DNA from 2 places in the Rheinheimera sp. KL1 genome. Region 1 is predicted to be linked to the other one. Evidence: riboswitches for the same ligand, from Rfam matches in the RefSeq annotation. Region 1 holds a riboswitch; the other holds the start of a gene.
What was found. A riboswitch is a leader RNA that binds a small molecule or an ion and turns the genes downstream of it on or off. The one in region 1 is predicted to bind cyclic di-GMP.
Positions count from the first base shown of each region.

Region 2: it holds a riboswitch for cyclic di-GMP, as region 1 does, so the genes downstream of both, WH43_RS01355 (OmpA family protein) here and WH43_RS06645 (DUF3718 domain-containing protein) in region 1, are expected to answer to the same signal.

Region 1 covers NZ_LAMX01000013.1:73,569-78,384, reverse strand. Annotated here, with positions in the region: gene ftsY (signal recognition particle-docking protein FtsY) at 1-469, opposite strand, end outside; gene rsmD (16S rRNA (guanine(966)-N(2))-methyltransferase RsmD) at 554-1,150, shown strand; gene WH43_RS06645 (DUF3718 domain-containing protein) at 1,203-1,571, opposite strand; cyclic di-GMP riboswitch class I at 1,741-1,824, opposite strand; gene WH43_RS06640 (YjaG family protein) at 1,932-2,564, opposite strand; gene WH43_RS06635 (DUF2721 domain-containing protein) at 2,727-3,125, shown strand; gene WH43_RS06630 (DUF3833 domain-containing protein) at 3,122-3,694, opposite strand; gene WH43_RS06625 (response regulator) at 3,800-4,444, opposite strand; gene WH43_RS06620 (sensor histidine kinase) at 4,441-4,816, opposite strand, start outside.
Region 2 covers NZ_LAMX01000004.1:27,034-31,849, forward strand. Annotated here, with positions in the region: gene fliF (flagellar basal-body MS-ring/collar protein FliF) at 1-421, opposite strand, end outside; gene fliE (flagellar hook-basal body complex protein FliE) at 434-751, opposite strand; gene WH43_RS01350 (sigma-54-dependent transcriptional regulator) at 771-2,084, opposite strand; gene WH43_RS01355 (OmpA family protein) at 2,102-2,938, opposite strand; cyclic di-GMP riboswitch class I at 3,133-3,221, opposite strand; gene flhA (flagellar biosynthesis protein FlhA) at 3,553-4,816, opposite strand, start outside.

The sequences.
Region 1 (4,816 bases):
ACTTATCAAATAGACTATCGGCATCTTTTAGCTGTTTACGATCCGCATGTTGCACCAGCTGTTTAATCAGCTTCTGACTGGTATCTACCCCAACATCGGCCATCAGCAACTGGGTTTCTAATTCTTCGTATAAATCTTCATCAATTTTTTTACCTAAAAACAGACTGGCTAAACCATTACCTAAATTCTGGCTGGTTTTAGTTAAACCTTGTTTTAAGCGGGCAAAAAAACCAGGTCGTTCCGCTGGCTGTGGCTGCAAGCCGCTGACTGGCGCTATAGCAGCCGCTGTTGCAGCTTCAGGCTTCACTTCTGCCATTTCTGCAGCAACCTGCTCCTTGGCAGGAGGAGGCAGTGTTTCGGGCTGACTTTCTGTCACCGGGATCTGCTGTTCTGCTGAGGAATCTGCCGTATCAGCCTCTGTTTTTTTACCAAAACCAAGCCAGGAGAAGAGTTTATTTTGCTTTGTCATAAAGGTCGCTGCCAGAAGATCCGAAAACTAAGGTAAAATTGGCTCATATAGTATCATCTTTAAGATGCAGGACAAAAATACTCAATGAAAACAGCAAAGGGGCGCAGTACTGCTCCGACACATCAGGGGCCTGGCTTTGTCAGGCTGATCAGTGGCAAATGGAAAGGTCGGCGTTTACCCGTCCTGGATGCACAAGGGTTAAGACCAACCTCAGACAGAGTCAAAGAAACGCTGTTCAACTGGTTAATGCAGGATGTCGCTGGCAGCACTGTGCTGGACTGTTTTGCCGGTAGCGGCAGTTTGGGGTTAGAAGCTTTATCGCGCTATGCTGATTTTGTGCTCTTACTGGAAAAAGATGCCAAAGCAGCCACCTTATTGAAACAACATCTGAACACTCTGGGCAGCGATCAAGCCGAAGTTCTGCAAACAGATACCTTGCTGTGGTTGCAAAAGCCGGCACAGCGTCAGTTTGATCTGGTTTTTATTGACCCGCCCTTTCGGCAAAATATGGCTCTAGCTTGCTGCAAAGCTTTGGCAGAACAAGGCTGGCTCAAGTCAGGGGCTCTGGTTTATCTGGAAACAGAAAAAGAATTGGCTATGGATCAACTGCCCGCAGATTGGGTGTTAATAAAAGAAAAGGTAGCAGGGCAACTGGCTTACAGGCTCTGGCAACAACCTTAAAGCCGAAAGCAGAAAAGGCGCCATCAGGCGCCTTTTCTGTATGCAAATTCGATTAGCTGGCGCTACGTGCTTTGATCGCTTCCAGAATAGGAGAAGAAGCGAAACCATTGCTCGTTGCCCACTCGATATCACCTGATTGAGCAACCTGGCTGCCTGGTAACTGCTTGATAATAAATTCAGCAGTATCCGCCGCATTGTGTTTGATAGCATGACGCACTAAAGGTAAGCCGTTACAAACGATACCGTCATAAATGCTTTTTAAACGCAAACGGTTATCTGATAAAGCTTTACGCAGGTTGTTTTTGTTGTTATCAGCTACGTATGCGCAAATAGACTGAACCATTTGGTCATTAGCTGAAGCAGTTGGTGCAACAAATTGAGCGGCGGCGATAGCGATTAAAGCAACAAATTTAAATTTCATAACAAGCTCCGGTGTTGGCTAACACTGATCCATCGATCAGGCTGATTGGTCTGTGTAAACAGGCTGAAACTTCAACAACAGCGTGATGCTGTTATTTATCAGCGAACACGAAAGGAGGAGCTTTGATACCAGCGAACTGGTTTAGATGCGTCCTACGTAATCATCGGATTACGGCAGCCCAGCCATCATAGGTTACCCCTTAGATCTGAAGCTTTGCGTGTACTCCCTTTCGGGAGACTTGCCTTTCGAGCGCGCGCATTTTAAGCAGTGAGTGAACTTTATGCAAGAGAAATTTAAAGGCATCTGCACAAAGTTAAAGTATTGACTGTAAAAGAACTATTTATACAGACAGCAAGACTTTTAGCCGTCTGAGTTTTGAATATCAGGAACAAGCTCCATGCCCAGATTGCTCAAACCTTGTTCACGCACCCACGCCTTCAGCATTTGTACTTGCTCACGCTGAAAACCATCAGTTAAAGGGGTGACTAACTCGATGAGTTCTGCCAGACAATCCATTTCATACTCCATCAGTTCATGATCACGCACCCACTTTTTCAATTCAGCTTCGGTCGTGATATCGATGTCTTCGGCCTGATATTCAATGAGACGTGCAACTGAAGCCTGAGAAATTTTGGCGACGTTAACAAACTCGGTTGCATCCTGCGACAGAATACCATTGAGCATCGAATCCAGTGCTGTAGCTGTATCAATAGCAGGATAGACACCAAACATATCAAACTGACTCTGGTCCGGAGTCGCTAATTCTAACTCGTTGCATAAACGCTCAAAGTTTATTTTCACCTTTTTAACGAACAACCATTCCCACACCAGGTTAAGAATATCGCGACACAACTTCGTATCACCAAAACCTGTGACTTCACTAAAGAGCTGATAATTAGGCAACATACGTTCCAGCAAGGTCGCAGCTATAGCGGCTTGCTGATAAAAGCCCAGTTCACGCATCTTTTGGAAGTTGTTTGCTTTTTGTTTCATGGTTGGTCCATTCCGGTCTGACAGCTGTGGCTGCGCATCATACACAAGCACAGGCTGACAGAAAACACTGTTATTTTTATTCAGTCTACTATCGGCACAGTGCTAATGCGAATATGATCGCAAACTGAGTCAGTCTCTCTTTTTATGAATACAGGTGATTTTATGTCGATGACCATGACCACCCCCGCTTTATTGTTTCCGGCGATTTCTTTGTTGTTACTGGCCTATACCAACAGGTTTTTAGTGCTGGCTCAGCTTATTCGTCAACTGAATACCCGCGAAGGTGGACAAGTGCGTGATCTTGCAAAACGGCAAATAGAGAATCTACGGCAGCGGATGTTTTTAATACGATCGATGCAGCGCTGGGGAGTCATCAGTTTTGTACTTTGTACCTTGTCGATGTTTTTTCTGTTTATGCAATGGGGCTTAGCGGGCCAAATAGCTTTTGGCACCAGCCTCGCCAGTCTGATGTTGAGCTTACTGGTGTCTTTGTATGAAATTCAGATTTCCTGCAATGCGATAAAAATAGAGCTGGAAAGCATGGAGCAAGAGCAGGTTTAACCTGCTCTTAACGTCGCCAGTTGCTGCTCTAACGCGCTGCAATCTGCAGTAGCATCCTGCTGCTGAATAGATAAAATAATTTCACCGACTGGCAAACCAAACTTATATAAAGTCGACTGATTCATCAGTTGTTTGGGTGTAACCAGATAAAGCCAGTCTTCCACTTTAACCTCTATCACGCCATCGCCGTCCGGGATTTGCAATACATATTCCCAATACAAGCTATTACCTGCCTGTTGGCCTTTTGCCTGCCCGGTGACATCTGCAGCTGAACCTGTCACTTTTCCTTCATTGTCCACCGCAAGTTGCCAAATGCGCTGCTCAACTCTGCCATCACTGAACTGGAACAACTCAAATAGAGTTCCTTTATTGCCTTGCCATTGGCCACAAAGCTGAGCTTCAAAGCGCACGCTTTGTTTACCTTGCCAGTTTTTGACCACACCATAAGCGTTCAGTGAACCATTAAAGTAGTCGGGCAGATTAAAAATCGGAGTTTGTTGTTGATAATCCTGAACCTGATGGCTACATCCCCACAACAACAGAGGGGCAAACAAAGCAATAAAACGCATAACTGAAACTCCTGGCATGATATGAAACTGTATACGCATGCTTTGCGACTCTGGCTCAGTCTTATCGCATAGCAAAGGAATAGTCCGGTGTGGAATAAAACCGATTTAATGGATCAACCCAAGCTCTAAGGCTAACAGCACAGCTCTGGTTCTGTCACGAACGCCTAATTTAGCCAGAATGCTGGAGATCTGATTTTTTATAGTGCCTTCTGATTTGTAAAGCGCACTGGCAATCTCTTTATTGGCATAACCAGAGGCCATCAGTTGCAAAATTTGCAGCTCTTTTTCTGATAATTCTTCAATTGCAGCCGGACGGGGAAAATGACTGACCGGGCTCAGACCAGACAATAAACGTTCGGTAATAGTGCTTTGAAAGCAGGTGCCGCCTTGCTGCAGCGTTTGAATGGCTGAAACTAAGCTGTCCAGAGAGACATCTTTGAGTAAATAACCTTTAGCCCCAAGCTGAATGCTCTTTAATACCAGATCATGTTCTTCAAAAGTAGTCAGGATAAGCACAGGAGTTTTTAGTTGCTGCTGCTTTAATAACTCCAACGTAGCTACTCCATCCACTTTGGGCATAGACAAATCGAGTAAAATCACATCTGGCTGATGCTGTTGCACCAGCTCCACCACAGTGGAGCCATCCTGAGCTTCTGCGACCACTTCCACTACACCAGATAGCTGTAATAAACTTTTTATGCCTTGGCGGATCAGCATTTGATCGTCAACCAGCATTACTCGTAACGTCATAAAGGCAATCCTGCAGGTAAAGTCAGCTGTAATTGAAAATGACTATCTTTGACCAGCCATTGTAAAGTTCCGGCGCAAGAGGCAACCCGCTCTTTCATGCCTGTTAAACCATTGCCGGGTTTCCAGTCTGAGGCGACTTTGCCATTGTCATAGATCACTAACTGAACAAAGTGCCCAGCAGGCGTTACTGACAAATAGAACTCACTGGCATGACTGTGTCTTAGCGTATTGGTCAGGGCTTCGCGCACTATTAATAGCAACTGCTGCGCTACTTTTACATCGGCCAGTTCCACATCCACAGGGCAATCCCAGTGAACTTTCACTCCTGGAACATCTGTCAACAAAGTCTCTAACGCTTGATAAACGGAAAAA
Region 2 (4,816 bases), on a different contig from region 1:
TAAACTGACTGGTGCCCATGGTGACTTTGTCCTGCATTGCAGACAAACCTTCAGGCATAGCCGCTTTAATACCACGGGCTGCCAGCGTAATGCGGGCATCGGCTAAACGTTCCTGTGGCACCATAATATTGCCGCTGTCGGTATCGATACGAAATGGAAACTGCTCTTTATCCAGAATTTCCACTATCCCGGCTTTATCGTAATGCTCCTGATTACCATACAAAGGCACAAAATTCTTTGCTGAAGTCCAGAGGATCACCACTATAGTGGCGGCAACTAAAGTCGCCAGCAAAGCAATGGATGCCAGGCTTTTATCGCCATTAGGTAACCAGTTTATTTTGCTGGATAAGTTAATCACTTTTTCCCGTAGCCTATTGTCTGAAGCCGCCACAGGCAGAGCTTTTGCCAATTCAGTTTTCATTTAAAACCCGCCTTACAGAGACATACGCATGATGTCATCGACACCATTCATCACTTTGTTGCGGATTTGCAACAACATCGAAAAACTTAAATCTGCTTTTTGGCTGGCAACCATAGCGCCTACCACATCATCACTACGGCCCGCATCGACCGCCGCCATCATTTCTGACGACAGATTTTGCTGCGCATTGATAGAGCGTAACGCTGAAGCAAAATCACCGGACAACAAACTGTCGTTTTGTGCAGGCATCACCTGCTCATTGCTGGCAATTTGCTGCAATTGGTCAAACTGGCTGAGTAACACATTTTGGGTATTTAACGGGGAAATCATAGCTAATCCTTCCTGCTGCTTAAGCTATTGCATCAATATCGACACCATGCTCACGCATAGCGGCCAGTTTGTAACGTAAGGCTCTGGTGCTTACACCCAAAGCCTCTGCAGCCCGGGTTCTGTGACCATTAAATTGGTTCAGTACACCCAGGATGTAATCAAATTCGGCATTCTTCTTGTTGAGTTTCAGATGGTTAATGCTGGCTGATTCTGGAGCTGTCACTGCTGGCAGAGGCAAGTTCAGGTCAATGGCCTGGACTTCAATACCACGTGCCATCACCAAAGCACGCTGTACTACGTTTTCCAGCTCCCGCACATTGCCTGGCCAGCTGTATTGGCACAGTGCTGCTTTGGCTTCTTTGCTCAGCACATATTTGCCATCGGCATACTTCTGTACAAAAAATTCAGCCAGCGGAATAATGTCGTCTTTGCGTTCGCGTAACGCTGGCCAGCTCAGTGGTAATACGTCCAGCCGATAAAATAAGTCCTGACGGAACAAGCCCTGGTCTACCAACTGACGCAAGTCTTTGTTACTGGCCGCTATCACACGCACATCCAGCTTAATTTTACTGTTGCTGCCTAAACGTTCTAATTCACGCTCCTGCAATACCCGCAGTAATTTGGCTTGTAATGGAAGTGGTAATTCAGAAATCTCATCCAGTAGTAAAGTGCCGCCATTGGCGGATTCAAACTTACCAATTTGCTGACTGACGGCACCGGTAAAGGCACCTTTGTTGTAACCAAACAACATGGCTTCGAGCATATTGTCGGGAATTGCAGCACAGTTCACTGCGACATAGGCCTGATCACGACGCGCTGACACATTGTGGATATAACGGGCCAAACGCTCTTTACCTGTGCCCGACTCACCATGTAGCAGCACTGTTGCGTCAGTTTGCGCAGCGCGATTGGCCAGTTGCAACACCTGCCGACTCCCTAGCGATACAGCCACTAAGTCTTTTAAGCCGCGGCTGATCGAAGATGCATTGCGGATGGTGTTTTGTAACTGCTGCTGGTTAAAAGGCTTCAGCAGATAATCAATAGCGCCGTAGTTCAGGCTTTCTGCTGCCACTGCATGTTGATCTTTTTCCACCAGCACTATGATTTGGCAAGAGGGGTACTGCTTCTTCAACAGCACCATTAAGTCTTTTGTACGTATCTCGGCCAGTTCCGCAGCCATCACTACGATATCCGGTTGATGCAAAGAGCAAGAGTTCAGCACGGCACTCAGATCTGCGGCGTGATTTAACTGAAAACCTTCAGCTTTGACACAAAGCATCAGGTCCTGTCCCGGCCGGCATTGTTCAATCCAAAGTAAATGTTTCATGTTCATGGGTTCACTCTTGTCTTTCAGCTTTGAGTACGGATCAAACGGACCAGTACTCTCCTGTTGTGCGATTGTGTTTTGTTACCAGCAGCCGCGGGATATCTGTTGCCGTGGGCACGGATTTCCAGTTTGTTTTTGCTGACACCAAATTCAATTAAATGTGACGCGACTTCGTCGGCGCGTTCTTCAGACATCACTCTGTTGGCGATGCTGCTTCCCATATCGTCGGTATATCCGTCTATCAGTACTTTTTTTACTGCTTTGTCTTGCTGAATATAAAGTGCCAGGGTTTTCAGGTAAGCCGCGTCATCAGCCGAAGGCTGGCGTTCATTCAGCGGAAAAAATAGTTGGAATTCGCGGGCCTGAGCCCAGGACAAAGGTAATAAAGCGTCAATACAGCTTTGGAATTTTGCGAGGGCTGAAGTGGATTTGATATTAGGCACTGTCAGGGTGATTTCCTGACCTGGCAGATCCAGCATCAGTTGTAGCCAATACCCCTGCTGTAACTGCTGCATCACAACAGGCACCTGCTCAATAAAACGGGCTACTTTGGCATTAATAAAAGTGGGGGAAAATTGTACCGCAGGCGCAACCTGCTCAGGTTGCCAGCCAGCAGTGACTACATGGCCCTGCACATCCTGTAACTCGAGATGCGCGGCATGCATAGTCAGTTGCATTTCAATAGCACGGGCAGGCTCTTTACTAAAAGCCAGAGTACCCATAGCGCCCAGATCTTGCTCCATCCGGCACTGAAACTGATCTCCGCTGATACGCCACTCTGATTGATCCATAGCGGGCGTGTACTGCGGAGCAGTAGCTACAGCCGATGTTAGCCAAAGACCTAACAAAGAAATAATCACAGGTTCATCCTTTTAAACCGCCCAACCGCAATCGACAAAAACGTCAACCACAAACAGTATTAAAAGGCAAAAAAAGCAGACAGGCATACAGCCAAATCCTGGACGGATCTGTGGTGTATCCACCTGAACAGGCAAAACCGAGGCTCGACCAGTATTGATCAACCTACAGGTTCACCTTTTGGGTGACCGCTTGCTAATGCAACCCCGCTATCGTAGATCCTTTTGGATCCTTAGACCGGAGGCTTTGCGTCCTGACCTTTAGGCCAGTTTGCCTTTTAATTTCTAAGCTTGTTAGAAAAATGAGGTTCTGAACAAAAATGAACTCTCACTTAATACTCTACAATAAACAAAAAAAAACTGGCTGCAAGCTTTATTTTATGGCGTTCAATCATTTAGTCAAAAAATAGCCATAAAGCTGCATCTGGTTTTATTGTAAAAGCATGTCAAAAAAATATTTACAGTTCAATAACATACGAATTCTAACTATAGTACATGACCTTTTGGTGACAAAATCAGACCTTAGTCTGAATTCAGGCTGAATTGCGTTCAGATCCCGATTTCAAGCGACGAACGGATCAACACCAGATCCTTTTTTGTTGTTATTTGGTCTCCTTTTATCCCAAAGTACCTAACACATTGACCCGAATTTGCTCTGGAATTTCGTTATAAGACAACACTACCAGCGAGCCTTGGGTAAAAGTACGGGCATAACGCGCCAGTAAAGGCCGCAATTGTGGTAAAACTACCAACACTGGCTGATAACCCTGTTGCTGCATTTGCTCTTTCACCTGCGGCATAGCACGCTGAAATTGGCTGAGTAAATTAGGCGCCACAGGGAAACTATCCAGCGCCACCTTACCTGCCTGCATCGCCTGATTTAACGCACTTTGTAAGGTTTGCTCCAGCTTTTCATCCAGACTATAAGCCGCCAGCTCTTCCCTCTCTCCCAACACTTGTTTTACCAGCACTCGTTGCAGCGCACAGCGCACATCACTGGTCAGTAAGATCGGATCTTTGGTCACTTCAGCACTATCCACCAAAGCTGTGGCTATGGTCACCACATCGCCTAAACTGACCTGCTCCTTGAGCAACAAACGATAGACTTTAAGTTGCAGATTAGGGGTTAAGGCCTTTTCCAAACTCTCAGCCAGAGTAGGAGCCACTTGAGCCAGACGCTTATTAAATTGCTTAATATCCTCAAATAAAAATAAATCAGCCAGATTCTCTTTGATCACTTTGCCAACATGAGTAGCAATGACGGTAGCGGCATCCACTACTGAATAGCCTAAATTTAACGCTTTGGCTTTTTGCTCTGGTTCAATCCAAACCGCTTCTAAGCCATAGGCCGGATCAACAGTTAACTCGCCGTCCATCTGACCGTAAATATCACCTGTATTCAGAGCCAGCAGCTTTTGTGGTTGCAATTTACCCGATACCAGCGGCACTCCCGCCAGTTTAATCCGATACTCCTGAGGATTTTGTTTTAAGCTGTCGCGCACCCGCACTTCAGGCAATAAAAAGCCGGATTGCTCTGATAAGGTTTTACGTACACCTCTTAAGGTTTGTAATAAAGTTTCACCCTGCTCTTTATCGGCCAGATAGACCAGGCGGAAGCCCAGCTCGACGGAGACCCGATCGATAAAAGGCAAATCTTCCCAGACCAGAGCCGCAGGTTCCTGACTGATTTTTTCGGTCAGTGCTTCAACTTCAGTGTAACTGCGGCCATCCGCTTTTTGCTGCAGGCGCCAGGCGGCAAAATATAAAGGCGCAGCAAAAATTAAAAAGGCGGCTGTTGGCATACCTGGCACTAAACCCAGCACTGTCATAATCAAAGCCGCGGTCAGCAAAACCCGGGGGGAGGCCAATAACTGTCGGCCC